Regions from separate parts of the Rothia sp. HMSC065C03 genome, predicted to be linked through region 2. Evidence: predicted binding sites of a transcription regulator. Region 2 holds the regulator's gene; each other region holds the start of a gene.

Region 1 (7,254 bases), on a different contig from region 2:
CACCCTCAGGTACGACCGAGTTCAGCAGGGCGCGGCCGGGCGTGTAGTAGATGCTCGTGCCGCTGACCTGCTGGGTGTAGGGGGTGAGCAGTTCGTTGAGCTGGCGTAGCTGCGCGTAGTCGCCGAGCCAGTTCGACTGGTCGCCGAGCATGTAGTCGATGGCCTTGTCCAGCACGCGCGGATGTTTGGCGCAGAGAATGCCGATGCTCGCGTAGTTGGCGACGCGCAACTCCCAGATATCGTCGTTGCGGCGGCGTGCGGCGCCCATCTTCTCGGAGGGAGGCTGCACGGTGGCGAGTAGCGGCAGGCTCTCGGCTTCCGGGTAGTCGCGTAGCTCTTCGAGGGCGCGGCTAATCGAGCCGGGTGCCTGGCAGAAGTCCGCCTCCAGCTGGGTGTGCAGGATGTGCCGCGCACGGTCCGCAGTGGTCACAGCACCACGATTCACGGCATCACGGTTCACAGCGCCACGGGTTGCTTGAGCTCCCCGCGTGGGTTCGGTTCCTTGAGTATCAGTCACGTAGGTTTCCTCTAGGGCAAGTTTTTGACTAGTTCAGGATCTCAGCAAGGAACGCGCCGGTGTGCGAGCCCTTCACCTGAGCCACCTGTTCCGGGGTGCCCTCGGCGATGACGGTACCGCCGCCGCTACCGCCTTCGGGGCCCATATCGATAATCCAGTCGGCGCACTTGACCACGTCCAGGTTGTGCTCGATGGTGATGACGCTATTGCCCTTGTCGACCAGCGATTGCAGCACGGCGAGCAGCTTGCGGATGTCCTCAAAGTGCAGGCCGGTGGTCGGCTCGTCCAGCACGTAGATGGAGCGGCCGTTGGAGCGCTTCTGCAGTTCAGTTGCGAGCTTCACGCGCTGCGCTTCACCGCCGGAGAGGGTGGTTGCGGGCTGGCCCAGGCGAATGTAGCCCAGGCCCACATCCACGAGGGTGTTCAGGTGGCGCGCAATCGGGGTGAATGCGGCGAAGAACTCTGCTGCCTCCTCCACGGGCATTTCGAGTACGTCGGCAATGGTCTTGCCCTTGTAGTGCACTTCGAGGGTTTCGCGGTTGTAGCGCTTGCCGTGGCAGGTTTCGCAGGGCACGTACACGTCCGGCAGGAAGTTCATTTCAATCTTCAGGGTGCCGTCGCCGGAGCAGTCCTCGCAGCGGCCGCCCTTGACGTTGAAGGAGAATCGACCCGGGGTGTAGCCGCGCATTTTCGCTTCGCTGGTCTCTGCGAACAGCTTGCGGATGTGGTCGAACACGCCGGTGTAGGTGGCGGGGTTCGAACGCGGGGTACGACCGATGGGCGACTGGTCCACGTGAATGACCTTGTCCAGATGTTCCAGGCCGTCGATACTCTTGTGGCGACCGGGTACCTGCTTGGCGCCGTTGAGCTTGTTCGCCAGGGAGGTGTACAGAATGTCGTTGACGAGGGTGGATTTACCCGATCCGGACACGCCGGTCACCGCGGTGAACACGCCCAGCGGGAAGGAGACGGTCACGTTCTTGAGGTTGTTTTCGCGGGCGCCGCGCACGGTCAGCTGGCGTTCCTTGTCCACGGGTCGGCGGGAGGCGGGCACCTCAATGCTGCGGCGGCCAGCCATGTAGTCGCCGGTAATGGACTTGGTGTTCTTCAGCAGCTCCTCAAAGCTGCCGGAGTGCACGATTTCGCCGCCGTGCTCGCCGGCGCCGGGTCCCACATCCACGATCCAGTCGGCTTCGCGCATGGTGTCTTCGTCGTGCTCAACCACAATAAGGGTGTTGCCCATATCGCGCAGCTTGGTGAGAGTCTCAATGAGGCGGCGGTTATCGCGCTGGTGCAGACCGATGGAGGGCTCGTCGAGCACGTAAAGCACGCCGACCAGGCCGGAACCAATCTGGGTTGCGAGGCGGATGCGCTGCGCCTCACCGCCGGAGAGCGTACCGGCAGAGCGTGAGAGGGTCAGGTAGTCCAGGCCCACGTCCAGCAGGAACTGCAGGCGCGCATCAATTTCCTTGAGGACCTGCTCGCCAATCTTGGCTTCGCGGGGGCTGAGCTGCAGACCGCGCACGAAGGCGAGCGCGTCAGCCAGGGACAGGTCAGTAATGTCTGCGATGGACTGGCCGCCGACCTTCACGCCGAGGATGGTCGGGTTCAGGCGCGCGCCACCGCAGGAGGGGCAGGCAACCTGGCGCATGTACTGTTCGTAGCGGTCGCGGGCGAAGTCCGATTCGGTTTCTTCGTGCTTGCGCTTGATGTACGCCTTCACGCCTTCGAATCCGGAGGTGTAACGACGTTCGCGGCCGAATCGGTTACGGTAGGACACCTCAACCTTGTAGTCCTTGCCGTCCAGGATGGCGGCGCGGGTCTTGGCGGGTAGGTCCTTGAAGGGGGTGTTCAGGTCGAAGCCGAGCTCCTCCCCCAGGCCTGCGAGCAGGCGCAGCCAGTATTCGGTGGTTGCTTTGCCCTGCGACCAGGGGGCGATAGCGCCCTCGCCGAGGGTCAGGTCGGGGTTGGGTACGAGCAGTTCGGTGTCTACTTCCAGGCGCGAGCCGATACCGTCGCAGGCGGTACATGCGCCGAACGGCGAGTTGAAGGAGAAGGCGCGCGGCTCGATGGTGTCGATCTGCAGCGGGTGATTATTGGGGCAGGCGAGGTTTTCACTGAAGGAGCGGGTGCGTTCGGGGTCGTCCTGCTCGCGGTCCACGAAGTCGATGAGCACGCGGCCGTCGGCGAGCTTGAGCGCGGTTTCGATGGAATCGGTCAGGCGCTGATGGATACCGTCCTTAATGACGATGCGGTCGACGACCACCTCGATGGTGTGCTTGTACTGCTTGGCGAGCTTGGGCGGGTCGGAGAGCTGCACGGTTTCGCCGTCCACACGGGCACGCGAGTACCCCTGGGTGAGCAGATCCTTGAAGAGGTCTACGAACTCGCCCTTACGTGCGCTGACGACGGGTGCGAGGATCTGCAGGCGGGTGCGTTCGGGGTACTCCTGCAGAATATCCACAATCTGCTGCGGGGTCTGCTGGGTGATTTCTTCGCCGCATTCGGGGCAGTGCGGGTGGCCGATGCGCGCCCAGAGCAGACGCATGTAGTCGTAGATTTCGGTGATGGTACCGACGGTTGAGCGCGGGTTCTTGGAGGTGGACTTCTGGTCGATAGACACCGCCGGGGAGAGGCCCTCGATGAAGTCTACGTCGGGCTTGTCGACCTGTCCGAGGAACATACGCGCGTAGGAGGACAGCGACTCGACGTAGCGGCGCTGACCTTCCGCAAAGATGGTGTCGAAGGCGAGGGAGGACTTACCGGAGCCGGAGAGGCCGGTGAAGACGACCATCGCATCACGCGGAATGGTGAGGTCTACGTTCTTGAGGTTGTTTTCGCGGGCACCCTGAACCCGGATGCTAGTCAGATCGTTCGCTTTGAGTGCGGTGCTACCGTGTGCCGGGCGGGGTGTCATCGAAAATCCTTTCGTCTTATCTTCGAACTTAAATTCTACACCCTCACGCCTTTCACCAGCGGGATTATGCGGCGGGTGAAGGCATGAGGGTGCAGTACTTATATGAGGTGGACTAGGAGGCGCAATTCATCAAGTGCGGCCTACCAGCCGCGGGTTCCCCACTCTTCCAGGTGGGGGCGCTCGTCGCCGAGGGTGGTAGAGCGGCCGTGGCCGGGCAGTACGATGGCGTCGTCTTCGAAGCCTCCGAAGAGTTTTTCGAGCACGTTGGAGAAGAGCTCACCGAACTGCTGCGGGGAATCGGTCTTGCCCACGCCGCCGGGGAAGAGGGCGTCGCCGGTGAACAGCAGGGTTGCGGGGGTGCCGTCTTCCCAGGTGGTTTCGAGGGTGTAGACGATGGATCCGGGGGTGTGGCCGGGCACGTGCAGGGCGCGGATGACGGTGTCGGAGAGGTAGAAGTCGAAGCTTTCGCCGCCGGTCAGCTCTTCTTCGACGATGTAGTCTTCCAGTTCCTTAATCTCAGCAGCGTCAGCTGCACCCGCGGAGGTCACGGCGCCGGTGAGGTGGTCGAGCTCCTTAATAGCGCGGATGTGGTCCCAGTGGCCGTGAGTAACCAGAATGCCGGTCAGACCAATAGTGCGGGGCCTGATGGAGTTGAAGTCCTCTTCCTTCTCCATGACGCGCACGCGGCGTTCTTCACCATCTGCCAGTTCGAGCTGCGGGCAGTCGTTCAGGAGCGCGTCAAGAGTGAATGCGTAGAGTTCTTCTGCATCGTCTGCAGGGTCGATGAGCACCTGCTCGCCGGTGGCGCGCATGGTGATGAGGTAGACGCTATTGTCCATCTCGGAGACACTGAACGCACGGACGGTCAGTTCGGGGTTCTCAAAGATGAGGGTGGGTTCGGGGTAAGTAGTCATAGTTCCAGTGTAGGGGTTGTGACCGCACAGCATGCGCCTATGCGGTTCGCTCCCCTATCAGCGCATTCGGCGTTGAACGCGCGGGATACATGTACGGGTTGCTTGTGCGGGATGCACAGGGAACAGATTCTGGAGCATGCTCGGTACGGATTAGGTTCCGGCTGGATTCCGCCCGGCTGAGGTTCCACTGAAATTCAAAAGTTAAACAGAGAAGCGACTGCGCATCGATACACAGTCGCTTCTCATGACACCCAGGGGTATCTATCACTCACTCAAACACAAGCAACCCGAGGACTTTGGAAATCTCACGATTACTTGATGACTCAATAGTAGCGAACTTTTTGGGGGCTGTTTTACCACCCAATTTGGTACGGAGAGCCGGATTTAGTGACCCGCGCCTCATTGTAATCATTCTGTAATAAAAACAGGTGTTTTTTAGGGTATCCATACGTACCAATTTCATTTTTTTCGAGTTTTAGCGTGACTTATTTCACCCAAAATAATTTTAGAATTTCCCTCTTTTGGCACTTCGGTGCACCTTTAACTTAAGCTCCACACTCGGCAATCCCAAAGGTTCAATACACAGTTTTAGCCCGGTATTCTGCGGAAGTAGAGGGTTAAGGTGAAAGTATCTTCAAGTACTTGCAACTTCATGAGCAGGAAAAAATGTACTGCTCACCGTTCAAAATCTGCACAATTATTCGCGCGAGGGCAAAATCAATTGGTCTGTTTTACCCCTGTAGGTACCCCCTAAAGTAGAGGTTTTATTACAAAACAATAACATCAGCCCCACCTTCAGGTTCACTGAGTGCACCCATTATAACCCCTTTCAAAAAGCAAAACACCTAGTCAATGCCATATTTTCACAAAATGCAAGACAGCGTGTCACTAAAAAATCAACCTCTACAGATTGTTTAATAAAACCTGACCTTCAAGCACAAATAGAGCCCAATTATTAACCAGCACGTACCAATTCCGCCCTCAAAACAGGCGCCCTAGAAGCCTCAATGAAAGGTTGAAAGACCCCTCCACTAGGGGTTTCAGAATCCTTCACTCCCCCCGGTTGCAGCCTAGTTGCATTCTGTTTTCAAGAACTCCGCTCCCCCGCCCTCAAACGTTGCGCACCTCGTATTCGCCCCTCATGCTTCCATGTATCTGGGGCAGAACACTCCACAAAAGCACCATAGGGCACAGCAAAGGCGGCGCCCCTCCCCCGCTGTGGGGAAGGAGCGCCGCCTCCACTAGCTATAGATCAGCTGGCACAGTCACCTTAGGACAAGCCCTTAGGACAGGCCGACCATCACGCCGTTCTCGTCGAAGCCGATGCGCTCAGCTGCGGGGCTCTTGCTCAGACCCGGCATGGTGCGCATGGTGCCGCAGATAGCGTAGACGTAGCCAGCACCTGCAGCCAGGCGAACCTCGCGCACGGGCAGGGTCCAGCCGGTCGGTGCGCCCTTCAGGGTTGCATCCGAAGAGATGGACAGGTGGGTCTTCGCGATAACCACGGGCAGGTGCGAGTAGCCCAGCTCAGCGAAACGCTTCAGCTGCTTAGCGGCGGCGGGAGCGATGGAGATGCCGTCCGCGCCGTAGACCTTGGTCGCAACCTTCTCAATCTTGGTCTCGATGGAGTCCTCAAGATCGTAGGTGTACTTCAGATCCGAAACGTCGTCACATGCCTCAGCAACCACGTCCGCCAGGTCGGTGGTGCCCTTACCACCCTCAGCCACACCGCGGTGGATAGCGACGCGAGCGCCAGCTTCCTCAGCGATACGACGGATGGTCTCGTGCTCGGACTCGAAGTCGGTCGGGAAGGCGTTGATTGCCACGACCGGCTGAACACCGAAGTTGCGCACGATCTCGATGTGCTTCTTCAGGTTCTCTGCACCCTTCTCCACGTCGGAGGGGCTTTCCTGCAGCATGCCTTCGGGCAGGGGCTTGCCCGGAACGATCTTGTACAGGCCGGAGTGGGACTTCAGGGAGCGCACGGTCACGACGAGCACTGCTGCGTCCGGCTTCAGGCCGGAGACGCGGCACTTGACGTTGAAGAAACGCTCCGCACCCATGTCGGCACCGAAGCCAGCCTCGGTAATCACGTAGTCGGAGTACTCCAGACCAACGTAGTCTGCGACCACGGAGGAGTTACCGGTTGCGATGTTACCGAAGGGGCCCGCGTGAATCAGCGCGGGGGTGTGCTCCAGGGTCTGCAGCAGGTTCGGGTTGATTGCGTCTGCCAGGATGACGGACATTGCGCCGTCAGCCTTCAGGTCGGCTGCGGTGACGGGCTCGCCGTCGTAGTTCAGGCCGATCACGATCTTTGCCAGGCGCTCGCGCAGGTCCTTGAAGGAGGTTGCCAGCGAGAGAATCACCATGATTTCGGAGGCGCTGGTGATGTCGAAACCGGTCTCGCGGACCACGCCGTCCATGCGTTCGCCCAGGCCCACGACGATGTTGCGCAGGGAGCGGTCGTTCATGTCGATAACGCGGCGCCACTCGATTGCGCGCGGGTCGATGCGCAGCTCGTTGCCGTGGTGCAGGTGGTTGTCGATCATGGCGGCAAGCAGGTTGTGCGCTGCGGTGACGGCGTGGAAGTCGCCGGTCAGATGCAGGTTCAGCTTCTCCATGGGAACGATCTGGGAGTAGCCGCCGCCTGCTGCGCCGCCCTTGATGCCGAAGGTCGGGCCCATTGCGGGCTGACGCAGAGCCAGGATTGCCTTGCGGCCGGTCTGGGCGAAGCCCTGTGCGAGGGAGACGGAGGTTGCGGTCTTACCTTCACCGAGCGGGGTGGGGGTGACTGCGGTAACCACGATGTACTTGGAGCCGCGCTTGCGGGCGGTCTCTGCGTTGGTGGTTTCGTCGAGGAGGACCTTAGCGACATACTTGCCGTAGGGTTCAAGGCGATCTTCGCT
Region 2 (7,254 bases):
GCTTCGCCTTGGTCGTGTCAATACGCTCGCGACCCTTGCGACCGCCGGCGCCCTGCTCACGGCGAGCCTCTGCCTTACCGCGAAGCGGAGCCAGAACCATCACCATGTTGCGGCCATCCTGACGGGGGCGAGACTCAACGGTACTCACCTCAGCCAGCTCAGCCGCCAGACGCTCCAGCAGACGCACACCCATCTCGGGGCGCTGCTGCTCACGACCACGGAACTGAATCATTGCCTTGACCTTGTCACCACCGGAAAGGAAACGACGAGCGTGTCCAACCTTGGTTTCGTAGTCGTGGGTATCAATCTTCAGGCGGAAACGGATCTCCTTCAGAACGGCATTAGCCTGCTTCTTGCGGGATTCACGAGCCTTGATTGCGGCTTCGTACTTGTACTTACCGTAATCCATGAGCTTGCACACGGGCGGCTTCGCGTTCGGGGCAACCTCGACCAGGTCGAGTTCGGCGTCCTCAGCCAGACGCAGAGCGTCCTTCAGAGGGACAACGCCTACCTGCTCGCCACCGGGACCGACAAGACGGACCTCGGGAACGCGGATACGATCGTTAATGCGTGGTTCGCTAATGACTAGCTCCTGTGCTCTGTGGGTTTCCCCGTGAATACTATCCGTTGCGGGCACTAAAAAAGCCCCCGCAGTTACACAAGCGGAGGCACAAACCAGCGTACGCCGAAAGCGGCGGACGAACCCGTTCACCTCAAAACTCGCAAACAAACGCCTGCGGCGGTCAACCGGGTGGGAGGCATGCTCCACTTGCAAACTGCCTACAACCATACCGCAGAATCCCCGACAGACGCAAGGAAATAGACGCAAAACACCATAAAAATTGCGGAGACTCCCCCAGAAAGTCCACAGAAGCACCCACTCTTAAGGACGCATTTACCGAAACAAACGAAATATGAGATTCTAAGACTATGAGCACTGAAAACACGAACTTCCGCTTCACCGCGGAAGAAGAAACCCCCGTACACGGCCACACCGAACTCACCGAAGAGCAGGTCGAAGCCGTCAACGAACAGCTGCGCGACATCGCAGACGTACCCGCCATCGAAATCATCAGCTCCGCAGCCATCCACATGATGAGCGCTGCAGCCGTCAAGTGCGGCCTGGCAGCAGACGAAAACGCCGACGACCTCAAGGACCTCGACGAAGCACGCAAGCTCATCACCGCACTGGCAGGCCTCGTCACCGCCGCAGCACCCGAAATCGGCTCCCAGCACGCAGCACCCCTGCGCGACGGCCTGCGCACCCTGCAGCTCGCCTTCCGCGAAGCATCCCCCTTCCCGGACGAGCCCGGCAAGGGCCCCGGCGAAAAGCTCACCGGCCCGGTGTACTAAACCAGCACGTGTACTAAACCAGGACGTACGCTAAACCAGCTGGTCTACTAAGCCGCCCCTGGTTTATGTCATCACGAAGCCCCGCCTCCCTCGTACTGAGGAAGACGGGGCTTCGTCACATATAAAGCCTGTGCGAGCCTGTGCGGATAAGAAATCTACGCGGACTAGATAAGCGGACTAGCGCGAACCGGTAGCTTTAGCGGGCACCCAATGTATCAGGAACGGTAGCTTTAGCGGGAACCAGCCGCCTCAAGAGCCTGCTCAAAACTAAAGTTGCCCACATACAGCGCCTTACCAAGCACCACGCCCTCCAAACCATAAAGCACCATGGAACGCAGCTTCACAAGATCAGCCAGCGACGCCACACCACCGGACGCCACCACCCGACAAGCAGTTTGAGCCAGTACCTCATCCAGCAGCTCCGCACCGGGACCCGCAAGAGAACCGTCCTTACTCACATCCGTGACGATATAGCGGCGCACACCCGCGCTCTCCAGCCACGCCAGCGCCTCCGCCAGGTCAGGGCCCGACCAGTCGGTACCGCGAGCCACCGTCACCCAGCCCCGCTCAGGGTTATAGCGGGCATCGAGGCCAAGAGCCAGAAGATCAGAATCGGCATAACGAGCCAGAGTGCTTTCAAGCCAGGAAGAATCCGCCAGAGCCGCACTGGTCACGTTCACGCGATCCGGGTTCAGGCTCAGGGCGCGCTCCAGACTCTCAGCATTACGCACACCGCCGCTGACCTGAATACGAACCGGAGCGGAGCCGCGGGCATTCTCGGCACGGACGGCGGCAACCACCTCAGCCAGAACCTCAGTATTCGTGCCGCGACCAAACGCCAAATCAAGGTCAACCAGGTGAATCCAGCGAGAACCAGCCTTCACCCAGGTCAGAGCCGCCTCAACAGGGTCGAGGCGCTGCTCACCACCGGACAGGGTGCCACCCACCGGGCGCACCGCATAGCCTTCAGAAATATCAACAGCGGGCAGAAGTTCAAGAACGGGTGCAGACATTAGTTACCTCCCGCAGCAGTAGTGGCGTCGCCAGAAGACAGGCGACCGGTCACCGCCAGGGACGCAACCCAGCGGCGCATAAACTCCGCACCCAGCTCGCCAGAACCTACCGGGCAGAACTGCACCGCCGTCAGCGGACCGTTCTCAACCGCCGCGATATAGGCGGGCTCGGTGACAGTCCAAGTCACCGCCGGAGGGGCAATATATTCAATGCTCTGATCAAAAGCCCACTCAAAAACGCCGTGCTCAGATTTGAAGTGAGCCTCGCCCTCAAGATCCTTGAGCAGCGCACTATCGGAGGAAGAACGCAGGGCAGAAACACCGGGCACCAAGTCGCGGGTAGAAAGCTCCACACCCTCGCCGGGCCACTCCCCCATACACTGCACCTGAACCTGCCCCATCTGCGGATGCACCACCGTAATAGAGTCAAAGAGGCAGCTCAGTGCCGCACCGGCAACCAGCACCGGACGACCGCCAGCAACACGGCGACCAATCACGCGCTCAGCGTCCTTAGCTTTCAGATCTTCATACGCCTCAAGAGAGCTCGCGCCGCCGGTAACCACCATACCGTCAGCCTCACGCAGCTGATCGGGCACAGCGGTCACGATGACCTCCGCCCCCGCATCCTGAAGAAGCTTCACCAGGGCACCACGAGTTCCGGGTTCCCCCAAAACGGCAACCACAGGACGAGCAGTCTGTACAGATTCAGTTTCCTGTGCAGATTCAATTTCGGTGAGTGTGGGTTCAACGGGAACAGGCATCGGTGCGCTCCTATTTCATAGGCTCAAGAATTCGGCTCAAGCGCTCTAGCTTGAGAGATAGAGGATTCGGAGTCAAGACATCAACCTCATGCAGAAGCCAACCACACGCGGGTCCATGCTTAGCGCTGAGTCTGAGGAATTTCCAGACGCTGACCGGCATCAACAGAGGTGCTGGTCAACGAGTTCAACTCCATAATACGAACCACAGTATCACGGGTGTCACCGTGCGGATCCACCGCCTGAGCAATATCCCACAGGGTCTCGCCGTGCTTGACCACAACGACGGTTCGAGTCGCCGAAGCATTCTCCACGGAGGCTGAAGCCGCCGGGCCAAAGAAGCTAATAGCGCCGAGCACAATCAGCGCCGCCAAAGTCAGCAGAGGCAGGCCCTTCAGAAAACCGCGCACAGTGCCAAGACGACGAATAGAAGCGGGAACCGCGCGCAGAAGCTCGCCGCCCTTAGTCAGAAGAGCACTCTTCGCGCCAGGCGCCTGAGCCGCAGAAGCTGTCTGAGTAGAAACGGCGGGGGTAGAAGCAGCAGAGGCAGAAACAGCGGGAGCGTGGGCGGGCTGAGCAACCTGCGCGGGACGGGGTGCATGAGCCGAACGAGAAGAGCGAACAGACTGCGAAGACGCAGGCACACGAGAACGCCCCTGCACGGTGCGGGCGGACACGGTGCTGGCGGACGCAGTGCGGGCGGGGTGAAGTACCACCAAACCTGCCGGAAGGTGTGCAGAAGTGCCACGAGAAGCAATAGGTGCTGCAGTAGTCATTGTGGTTCCTTTCTCTCAGCTCGCCCCGGGGTTACCCCGCGGGTCTAGCAATGCCGAGCGATACCCGCTCGGAGGTCCTAGTTGAGTGATAACTATGGAGTGGTGATTGTTAGGCGATAACTATTGGGTAGCTATTCTCTAGTTAGGTCAGAGCGTCGGATGCACCGGGCTGTGCTGGGTCGCACTGGGTGACCCCGGCACCCCATCCCCTGCGCTCTCCCTTCGCCAGATGCTCCCTAGAGCATCCGAGGTAGATCATGCGAAGAGAGAGGCAGAGGATTCGAATACATTCGAACACTCATTCACTCTCCTCTCCTGGAAGACTCCGGGTCGAATATTCGAATATTCTTCGAACACCCACCCGTAAATCTTGAATTTCAGGAGAGATTCAAGAGTATATACGAACTCTTGTTCTAAAGTCTAGCAGAGATATACTAAAAATTTCTTCGAGTTTCGAAGAAAAAATCTAGAATATTTGTTTGAGTTTTTCGGTGTAGTGTTCTACACTGGTGTCAAGAGACGTTCCACACGCTCCTGATGAGTCCTACTCACAGCAGGTTTCTGTACCCGTTACAGCTTGGTTCTGTATCGAATGCAGGTGCCGCTGGCTGAGTTTTATAGGGCGGAGGCGCATACTCGTTGCCTGCGTATCGCTCCGGTATCGCTCCGGCACGGATAGAATTCCTCCACACCCTGACGAGATAAGACCCATTTCGGCAGAACCAAAAATTTTTAGGACACCATCAGAAAACGTGTGAAGCACCCATCCGTGCCCCGACCGGAATACAAAGGCCGGAGTACAGACCGAAGGAAAAGAAATGGCAACAGCACCCCGTCCGGCGCTGACCGCGCGCCAGCAGAAGATTCTTGACGCGATCCGCACCGAGATTGAACAAAAGGGTTACCCGCCGTCCATGCGCCAGATTGGTGACATGGTGGGCCTTGCGTCCCTGTCCTCGGTCACTCACCAGCTCGGTCGCCTCGAGACCATGGGCTACATTCGCCGCGATCCCAAGCTGCCCCGTGCCATTGAGGTGCTGGATGAGAACGGCGTCGGCATCCACGGTAGCGCTTCCTCGTCCCTGCCCGAGCTTCCGAACTTCGAAGTCGGCGATGAAGACCTCGTACCCGTTCCTCTGGTTGGACGAATTGCAGCGGGCGGCCCCATTACCGCCGAGCAGTCCGTGGAGGATGTGCTCGCCCTGCCCCGCCAGTTGGTCGGTAGCGGCAAGCTGTTCATGCTCAAGGTCAAGGGCGATTCCATGATTGACGCCGCAATCTGCGATGGCGACTGGGTAGTTGTCCGCGAGCAGCACACCGCAGACAACGGCGATATCGTAGCTGCGCTGCTCGATGATGAAGCAACCGTGAAGGTGTTCCGTCAGGTCGACGGCCACACCTGGCTCATGCCGCGCAACTCCAACTACGAGCCGATTATGGGCGACCGCGCAACCGTCATGGGTAAGGTCGTCTCCGTGCTGCGTAGTCTCTAGAAGACCACAGCCTCTAGAAGACGCGGGCTCGCAACGGCGCAGCTTCTAAAAGAAGCTGGTTCTAAACAGCCACAGCTTCTAAAAGACATAGCCGCGAGGCTTTTAGCTCTATATAGAAATCACCCCGGTGATACGTGAACGTTCACGTATCACCGGGGTGATTTCTATATTTCCAAAGCGGATATCTCCAAAGCAGAAGGTGCGGCGTAGCCAGGAATGGAGCCTGCCCGAGCTAACGCTCAATACTCGCCGAAAGACGAGCCAGCGCACCAATCACGGCTGCCTTATTCTGCGTTGACCACATCGGCGGCATCGCCTTCATCAAGAAACCGCCGTAGCGTTTAGTCGCCACGCGAGAATCCAGCACAGCCACCACGCCGCGGTCAGACACCGAACGGATCAGACGGCCCGCCCCCTGCGCCATACGAATCGCCGCATGGTGAGCAGAAACCGCCATAAAGCCGTTACCGCGGTGACGGTTCACCGCCTCCGTACGAGCCTGCGCAATCGGGTCATCCGGGCGGGGGAACGGGATGCGGTCCATCACCACCAGGCGGCAAGAGTCACCGGGAACGTCCACGCCCTGCCACAGGCTCATCGTTCCGAACAGGCATGAGTCAACGTCCTCGCTGAACTCCTCCACCAGAGCCTTGAGCGAAGATTCACCCTGTAGAAGAATGTTCAGGTCGCTGTGCTCACGCATGTACTCGGCGGCACGCTCAGCGGCACGCTTCGAGGAAAACAGGCCCAAGGCGCCGCCCTCCGACGCCTCGCACAACTCACGCAGACGCTCCAGCTGGCCCTCATGCACACCAAATCCCGGAGGCTTCAAATCCCCGGCAACGTACATGATGCCCTGCTTGCGGTAGTCAAAAGGCGAACCTACGTCGATGCTCGTCCAGCGCGGCGCGCCCTCGCCCTGTAGCCCCAGGGCACCGGCGGCAACGTCAAAAGAGTCACCCACCGTCAGGGTCGCACTCGTCAGAATCACGGTGCGGTCAGCGAACAGGCCGTCACGTAGCTGTAGGCCAACGCTCAACGGGGCGATGTTCAGGGTCGCCGGGTCGGTATCGGAAGCAGCCACATAGCGGCCGTTCTCCCAACCACCCTGACGAGAAATCCACAGCACGTCCTGCTCGCCCGAAGCCTCCAGAATGCGGCTACTCATATCGTGTACCTCAGAGACACGCGAGCGCGCCATCTGCAGGCCGGCGTCAACGTCCTGACCGTCCGGCTTCGTATCGGACAGGGCGGTGCGGGCGGCATCATTGACCGCAGAAATAGCGGTCAAAAGGCGACCATCCAGGCCTTTCAGCAGGCCCTCGGCAAGACCCTCGAACGCGGTCTCCAGGGTGCCGGCAGCCATTTCCAGGGCACCGGAATCAGCCTTCGAATGCTTCTTCACGCTACGCGCCGCACGGCGAACCATCGCAACCGTCAAAGAACCAGACACGGCACCGGTCACGCGGTCCACCAGCTCATGAGCCTCATCAATAATGACCGTCTCATGTTCGGGCAGAACCTTCATGCCCTCGAAAGCGTTAATCGCCAGCAGGGCGTGGTTCGTGATGACAATGTCAGCCTCAGCGGCACGGCTACGCGCCATCTCACTAAAGCACTCTTCCACCAGCGGGCAGCGGCGGCCCAAACACTCGGCGGCGCTCACCGATACCTGAGCCCAGGCACGATCAGAGACTCCGGGCTTCAGCTCGTCACGGTCGCCGGTCTCCGTGCGGTCAGCCCACTCGCGCAGGCGCACCACTTCCTCACCCACGCGCGAGGTCGAAGAAGGCATGTCGAAGAGAGCATCCGGTTCGTCTTCCGGGTAGCCGCCCTCCAGCTTGTGCAGGCAGAGGTAGTT
Region 3 (7,254 bases), on a different contig from region 2:
TGGGATGTTGACTTCGACAGCTTGAAGAAGACCGGCGTGCAGATGGTTTCGGGTGTGCGTGCCTGGGATATGGCGCTGCGTCTGGAGCATGACGGCGTGAAGGTTGACGATGTTAACGAGAACCTCGCCGATGCGCTCAAGGGCTTCATCGCCTCCAGCGGTAACGCGCCCATGCGTATTTTCTGCACCTACACCGCAATGCTGGCTCTGCGTGAAGAGCTCGCAAAGATCACTGACGTTGAGAGGGTCTCCTAATGACGGCAACTCACACTTTTGAGGGCACCCCCGCCTCCGGCCCCAATAACGGTAAGACTCTGCGTATTCTGCAGCTGTACCCGCTCGACATGAACATTTACGGCGACTGGGGTAACACTCTGGCGTTGGCTCGTCGCGCGCAGGCGCACGGCTTTGACGTGCAGATTCTGGACCACAACCCCGGTCAGCCTTTCCCGGAAGATGTTGACATCATTCTGGGTGGCGGCGGCCAGGACTCGGGTCAGTCCGTGATTCAGGATGACCTGCACGCGAACGGTGACACGCTGCGCTCGCTGGCTGAGGCTGGCGTGCCGATGCTCGTCATTTGTGGCCTGTACCAGCTGTTCGGCAAGGAATTCCGCACCCGTGAGGGTGAGGTGCTGAAGGGTATCGGCATTTTTGATGCGCACACGGTCGGCGGCGATGACCGACTGATCGGCAACATTGTTGAGGAGTCTGAGGAGTTCGGCACCGTGATTGGTTTTGAAAACCACTCGGGCCTGACTTACCTGGGTTCCGGCTGCACCCCGCTGGCTACCGTCACTAAGGGTGAGGGCAACAACGTGACCGACTCGCATGAGGGTGCGCGCGTGCACAACGTGATTGGCACCTACCTGCACGGTTCGCTGCTGCCGAAGAACCCGAAGATTGCGGACTACCTGATTGAGCAGGCCGCAATTCGTCGCTTTGGCGAGTTCACGCCGAACACGATTGACGACTCGCTGGTGGAGAAGGCGCGCGCTTCGGCTGCGTCCCGCCCCCGCTAGCCTATTCCTGGCGGTGGCGTGCACTTTCTGAGGTGGTGTGCGCCTCCGCTACGGTATAGTTATGTGAGTACAGTACGGTGCGTGGGACGTTTCGCCGTGCCCGCACGGAGGTTTTGACTAAGGGAGATACGAATGTCCGGTCACTCTAAATGGGCGACTACTAAGCACAAGAAGGCTGCTATCGACGCTAAGCGCGCGAAGGCTTTCGCGAAGTTCATTAAGGCAATTGAAGTTGCAGCACGTATGGGCGGCGCTGATATTGCTGGTAACCCCGCTCTTGACCTGGCTGTGTCGAAGGCGAAGAAGAACTCCGTTCCTAACGACAACATTGACCGCGCAATCAAGCGTGGCGCTGGCCTGACCGGTGAGACCATTGACTACACCGAAATCATGTACGAAGCACGCGGCCCGCAGGGTACCGCTCTGTACATTGAGTGTCTGACCGATAACCGTAACCGTGCAGCGTCTGAGGTTCGCCTGGCTGTGACCCGTAATGGCGGCACCATGGCTGACCAGGGTTCGGTTGCGTTCCTGTTCGAGCGTAAGGGCGTTGCTGAGGTCACCAAGACTGACGGTCTGACCGAGGATGACGTTCTGATGGCTGTCCTGGACGCAGGCGCTGAAGAGGTTCTGGACGAGGGCGACGTATTCACCGTTGTTTCCGCAGCAACCGACCTGCCCGAGATCCGTAAGGCTCTGGACGAGGCTGGCCTGCAGTACAACAACGATGACCCGGTCTTCCGCCCGACCATGCAGGTTGACCTGGACGCTGACGGCGCTAAGAAGTTCCTGAAGCTGGCAGACGCTATTGAAGAGCTCGACGACGTTCAGAACGTCTACTCGAACGCTAACGTCTCTGACGAGGTTATGGCAGAGCTGGAAGCTGAGTAATCACAGCTGAGTAATCACTCGGATTCTGATATCTGATGCTTGAAGAAGCCGCTCCTTTGACCGAGCCGCCGCACGGTGGCTGGCTGGTTGGGGGAGTGGCTTCTTAGCGTCTGGGGCTATTTTGGGGAGGCGCTGGGTACTTTTCGCGGGGCGCGCGGTGACTGTTCACGCGGTGACCGCGCTTGTGGGGACTGTTCTCGTGGCACGCCCCGGTGCCGGGTGCTAGGATTCTGAAGGGCTAGAATCTAGATATTCTAGAGGGAGTTTGTCGAAAGGGGAGATGATGGCCGCCGCTCAACCTGCCGCACGCGATAGCATGCGTGAGAACCATGCCGCCACTGCCGTGGAACGTGTGCCGGGTGCAACCCGCATCATGGGTGTTGACCCGGGTCTGACCCGCTGCGGCTTCTCCATGCTCGATATGACCGCCGACCGTAAGGCGCACTTCGTGAACGTGGGTGTTGCCGGCACGATCCCGGCGGAGTCCTTGGACCAGCGTATTCTCTGGATTTTCAACGCTGCCTCCCACTGGCTCGATACCTACAAGCCGGATGCCCTGGCGATTGAGCGTATCTTCGCTCAGGAGCAGGTGAACACGGTGATTGGTACGGCGCACGCTTCGGGCGCGGTGATTTCTGCGGCGGCAATGCGCGGCGTGCCGGTGTTCTTCCATACCCCTTCGGAGGTGAAGGCGGCGGTGACCGGTAGCGGCCGCGCCGATAAGGCGTCGGTGGGTCGCATGGTGACCCGCATTTTGGGGCTGGATTCCATGCCGAAGCCCGCCGATGCTGCTGATGCCCTGGCGATTGCGATCTGTCACGGCTGGCGTGGCGGCGGTATCGGTTCGGGTATCAACATGGCGGCTCAGACGCAGACTCACCAGGGTTCACGCCCGGTGCAGGCTCGCCGTGGAGGGTCGTTGACTCCGGCGCAGCGTGCCTGGATGGAGGCGGAGGCGCGCGCTCGCCGCTAGGTGGTGCCGTCGTTGGCCTGTGTACCGCCTTCTGCTGGCTCGCATGTATTCGCTAAGAAGTTCGAATATATGCTTGATTTCAGAAGAAATATTCTAATATACTTGTAGTGTCTCCCCGTTGAACTGGGGGAGTGCGTTCTGTGGGTGCCGGAGTTTCCGGTGCCCTCACACTGCCGCGAGCCTCATTCCTGGGCGCGGTGTTGAAAGGTGGAGAGAAATGATTGCATCCCTGACCGGTCGTGTGGCTCAGGTGGGCCTTGATCATGCGGTGATTAACGTGAACGGTTTCGGCATGCTCGTGTACGCCACTGCGCGTACTCTCTCCAAGTTGCGCACCGGTGAGGAAGCTACCGTGCTGACCACCATGATTGTGCGTGAAGAGTCGATGACTCTCTACGGTTTTTCGGAGCCTGCCGAGCGTGAAGTGTTCGATATGATGCTTTCGGTTTCCGGTATTGGTCCGCGTATTGCGCTGGCGGTGTTGAGCGTTCACACTGCCGCTGAGGTGGAGCGCGCCGTGGCGACCGGTGACGATAAGGCGTTCACGAAGGTTCCCGGTATTGGCCCGAAGGGTGCCCGCCGTATTGTGCTGGAGCTTGCCGGCAAGCTGATTCTCAGTGATGGTCAGACCGATGAGCTGCCGCTGAGCCAGGGTATTGTTTGGAAGCCGCAGGTGCTTGACGCCCTCACCTCCCTGGGCTGGAGCGAGAAGGACGCTTCCGCCGCCATTGATGCCTACGTGAAGCACAACCCTGCCGCAGAGACCGAGCCGGTGGGTGTGGCTCTGCGCGGTGTGCTCGCCTCCTTGGGTACTCAGAACACGGTGGGCCGCCACTAGACGGCGCGCCCCTGTCAGACGTATCCCACTCAAACTTTTGTGAAAGAAGAATTCTATGAGCCAGAATCCCTATGAGCCGCAGCCCGCGGCGTCCCTGGTTTCCGGCGGGTATTTTCCCGGTCAGGTGCCCGGCACTCAGGCGTCTTCAGCTCCCGCCCAGCGCCTTGTGGCGATGGAAGAAGAGCCTGAAGAAAAGATGATTGAGGCGGCACTGCGCCCTAAGTCCCTGGATGACTTTGTGGGGCAGCGCCGTGTGCGTCAACAGCTGTCCCTGGTGCTGGAGGCTTCGAAGATGCGTGGCCGTAGCGCCGACCATATGCTGCTGTCGGGCCCTCCCGGTCTGGGTAAGACCACTCTTGCAATGATTATTGCGGCAGAGATGGAGGCGCCGTTGCGCATCACCTCCGGCCCGGCGATTCAGCATTCGGGTGATTTGGCGGCGATTCTGTCTTCGCTGACTCCCGGTGAGGTTTTGTTCCTGGATGAGATTCACCGTATGAGCCGCCCTGCTGAAGAAATGCTCTACATGGCGATGGAAGATTTCCGTGTGGATATTGTCGTCGGTAAGGGCGCGGGTGCGACTTCCATTCCGCTGGAGCTGCCGCAGTTCACTCTGGTGGGTGCGACGACTCGTGCGGGTCTGCTGCCCGGCCCTCTGCGTGACCGCTTCGGCTTTACCGGTCACTTGGAGTTCTACTCGGTGGAGGAGCTGGAGCTGGTGCTGCGCCGCAGCGCGGGTCTGATGGATATGCAGATTACTTCCGAGGGTTTCACGGAGATTGCCGGTCGTTCCCGCGGCACGCCGCGTATTGCGAACCGTCTGCTGCGTCGTGTGCGTGACTGGGCGCTGGTGAACGGCGTGGACCGCATCAATGCGGCCGATGCTGCAACTGCGCTGGATATGTACGAGGTGGATTCGCGCGGCCTGGACCGCCTGGACCGCGCCGTGCTGGAGGCGCTGATTCACAAGTTCGGCGGCGGCCCGGTGGGTCTGTCCACCCTCGCCATTGCGGTGGGTGAAGAGACGGAGACCGTGGAGACGGTTGCCGAACCGTACCTGGTGCGTGAGGGCCTGATTGGTCGTACCCCGCGCGGTCGTGTGGCTCTGCCCGCGGCGTGGGAGCACCTCGGCTTGGAAGCCCCGGAGATTCAGCTCTAGATCCGCATCAGCTCTAGCCCCGTATCAGCTGATAACACTGTAGTAGCCCGTGGGAGGTATCCGCCTCCTGCGGGCTTCTCTGTGCCCCCGGTATCTCTTCTGCAGGGGCGGTAGTTCTTCTGCAGGCGCGGCAACTTTTCTACCGGTTCTGCAGGCGCTGTCGGGTTCCATTGGGCTCTGCCGGGCTCTGCTGGTCTTTACCAGCGACATAAAATTACGCCGAGAGAGTCCAAAACTCAGGTTAACCTCACAAAAACGCTGGTTCGGGGCGCTAAAGCTCATGCTCTCGCGTAGGATGGATACGTACTGTATCTACGATTCCACACCTTCTGGTACGCTCAACCCTCGCGGTGAGCGGCACGGGTGCGGATGTGAAAGTGAGACCATGGATTTTAACCTCCTGATTATGATTGCCATGATGGCGCTGCTGGCATGGATGATGTTCTCTGCACAGAAGCGTCAGCGTAAGCAGATGGAGGAACTGCGCGCAATGCAGCAGTCTCTCGTCCCCGGCACCCAGGTGATGACTGGTTCCGGCATCTACGGCACCGTTGTCAGCACTGACCTTGAGAACAACAAGCTGCAGCTTCAGATTGCGGACGGTGTTGTTATCACCCTGGCACTGAACGCGATTATGACTGTCGTTGAGGAGGAAGCCCCCGCGGCACCCCTGACCGAGGACGTGTACGAGGCTACCGCATCCGAAGCTCCCGCTTCCGATACCTCTTCTGATACTGCTAAGTAATTCAGCGCGTATGAGCCCGGCGCCCCATGAGCGGCGTCGGGTTTTCGCGTTACGGAATCTGTAGAACACTCAATTCTATTCACACGAAGAAGGAACATTATGGCTAAGCGTTCACCGCTTGCAGCCGCGCGAGGGGCGCTCCTCTCGATGGTCCTGCTCATGGTTGTTATGGCTGCCGGTATTTTCGGTAGCACCTATTCGGGAGGTTCGTGGGCGCCGAAGCTCGCCCTGGACCTTTCGGGTGGTACTCAGATGATTCTTTCTCCGAAGGTCAATGGCTCTTCGGATGAGAACGTCTCCCAGGAGCAGTTGAACCAGGCGGTTGAGATTATTCGTCAGCGCGTTGATGGTGCCGGCGTTTCGGAAGCGGAGGTTACCACCTCCTTCGGCTCGGGTAATAACGTGGTTGTTTCGGTTCCCGGAACGATTAGCGCTGAGACTCGTCAGCTGATTCAGGCGTCTGCAAATATGACGTTCCGCCCGGTGCTGCTTTCTGGTGCCGGTACTGCGGTGGCTGAGGATGCCCGCACTGCGGAAGATAAGCTGCCCAAGCCGTCTGCGGAGCCGACTGACGGCTCTGACCGTAACTGGATTACTGCGGACCTGTACAAGCAGTACGAGGCGAAGGACTGCACCGCGGCACGCAATGAGGACGCCGATAGTGCGGACCCGACTAAGCCGATGGTGGCGTGTTCCACTGATGGTCAGGAGAAGTACATTCTTGGTCCTGTGGAGCTGAGCGGTAGCGATATTTCTACCGCAAGCCACTCGCAGGAGACGAGCGGTCAGGGCGTGACTACGGGCCGTTGGGCTGTGAACATTCAGTTCAACGATGCTGCTCGTGAGAAGTTCCAGAACATTACTTCTCGCCTGAACGCGATTCGTGCGCAGAACGCAAATGATCCGCGTGCCCGCTTCGCGATTCTGCTGGACGGCAAGGTGCTGTCCTCCCCGGTGTCGCAGGCAGTGATTTCTGACGGTAAGCCGCAGATTACCGGTAACTTCACTGAGCAGGAGGCGAAGGCTCTCGCCGATCAGCTCAAGTACGGTGCCCTGCCGATTAGCTTCACGATCCAGTCGGAGCAGCAGATTTCTGCGACCCTGGGTTCGGAGCAGCTGCGTGTGGGTCTGCTGACCGGCCTGATTGGTCTGCTGCTGGTGTTTGTGTACTCGCTGTTCCAGTACCGTCTGCTGGGCTTTGTGACGATTGCGTCGCTGATTGTTGCGGGCATCATCTCGTATGAGGCGATTGCGTTGCTGGGTTGGGCGTTGAACTACCGCCTGTCCCTGGCTGGTGTGGCGGGTCTGATTGTGGCGATTGGTGCTACGGCTGACTCGTTCATCGTCTACTTTGAGCGTATCCGTGATGAGATCCGTGCGGGCCGCACGATCCCGTCGGCGGTGAACCACGGTTGGCAGCGTGCATCCCGCACTATTTTGGCGTCGAAGGCTGTGAACCTGCTGGCTGCTGTGGTGCTGTACGTGGTGTCGGTTGGTTCGGTGAAGGGTTTTGCGTTCACCCTTGGTTTGACTGCGATTGCTGACCTTGTGGTCGTGTACCTGTTCACCCACCCGATGCTGACTCTGCTGGCGAATACCCGCTACTTCGGTGAGGGTCACCGCCAC

The links. Region 2 encodes LexA, which represses DNA repair genes until DNA is damaged. Its sites were predicted from a motif close to TCGAACANNTGTTCGA; they were not measured.
Region 1: uvrA (excinuclease ABC subunit UvrA) is a predicted target of LexA. The motif match lies at 3,457-3,472, and genes of this name have one in related genera.
Region 3: ruvA (Holliday junction branch migration protein RuvA) is a predicted target of LexA. The motif match lies at 2,948-2,963, and genes of this name have one in related genera.

What each region holds. Positions count from the first base shown of each region.
Region 1 is NZ_KV832006.1:581,662-588,915, forward strand. Features, by position in the region: gene HMPREF2605_RS07970 (GNAT family N-acetyltransferase) at 1-517, opposite strand, end outside; gene uvrA (excinuclease ABC subunit UvrA) at 546-3,434, opposite strand; gene HMPREF2605_RS07980 (MBL fold metallo-hydrolase) at 3,575-4,348, opposite strand; gene HMPREF2605_RS07985 (formate--tetrahydrofolate ligase) at 5,632-7,254, opposite strand, start outside.
Region 2 is NZ_KV832005.1:18,030-25,283, forward strand. Features, by position in the region: gene infC (translation initiation factor IF-3) at 1-637, opposite strand, end outside; gene HMPREF2605_RS04725 (DUF1844 domain-containing protein) at 931-1,353, shown strand; gene HMPREF2605_RS04730 (HisA/HisF-related TIM barrel protein) at 1,584-2,366, opposite strand; gene HMPREF2605_RS04735 (type 1 glutamine amidotransferase family protein) at 2,366-3,127, opposite strand; gene HMPREF2605_RS09270 (LysM peptidoglycan-binding domain-containing protein) at 3,247-3,900, opposite strand; gene lexA (transcriptional repressor LexA) at 4,719-5,393, shown strand; gene HMPREF2605_RS04750 (ATP-dependent DNA helicase) at 5,626-7,254, opposite strand, start outside.
Region 3 is NZ_KV832006.1:546,558-553,811, reverse strand. Features, by position in the region: gene HMPREF2605_RS07885 (Mur ligase family protein) at 1-255, shown strand, start outside; gene HMPREF2605_RS07880 (type 1 glutamine amidotransferase) at 255-1,022, shown strand; gene HMPREF2605_RS07875 (YebC/PmpR family DNA-binding transcriptional regulator) at 1,155-1,913, shown strand; gene ruvC (crossover junction endodeoxyribonuclease RuvC) at 2,230-2,886, shown strand; gene ruvA (Holliday junction branch migration protein RuvA) at 3,104-3,724, shown strand; gene ruvB (Holliday junction branch migration DNA helicase RuvB) at 3,897-4,883, shown strand; gene yajC (preprotein translocase subunit YajC) at 5,269-5,628, shown strand; gene secD (protein translocase subunit SecD) at 5,728-7,254, shown strand, end outside.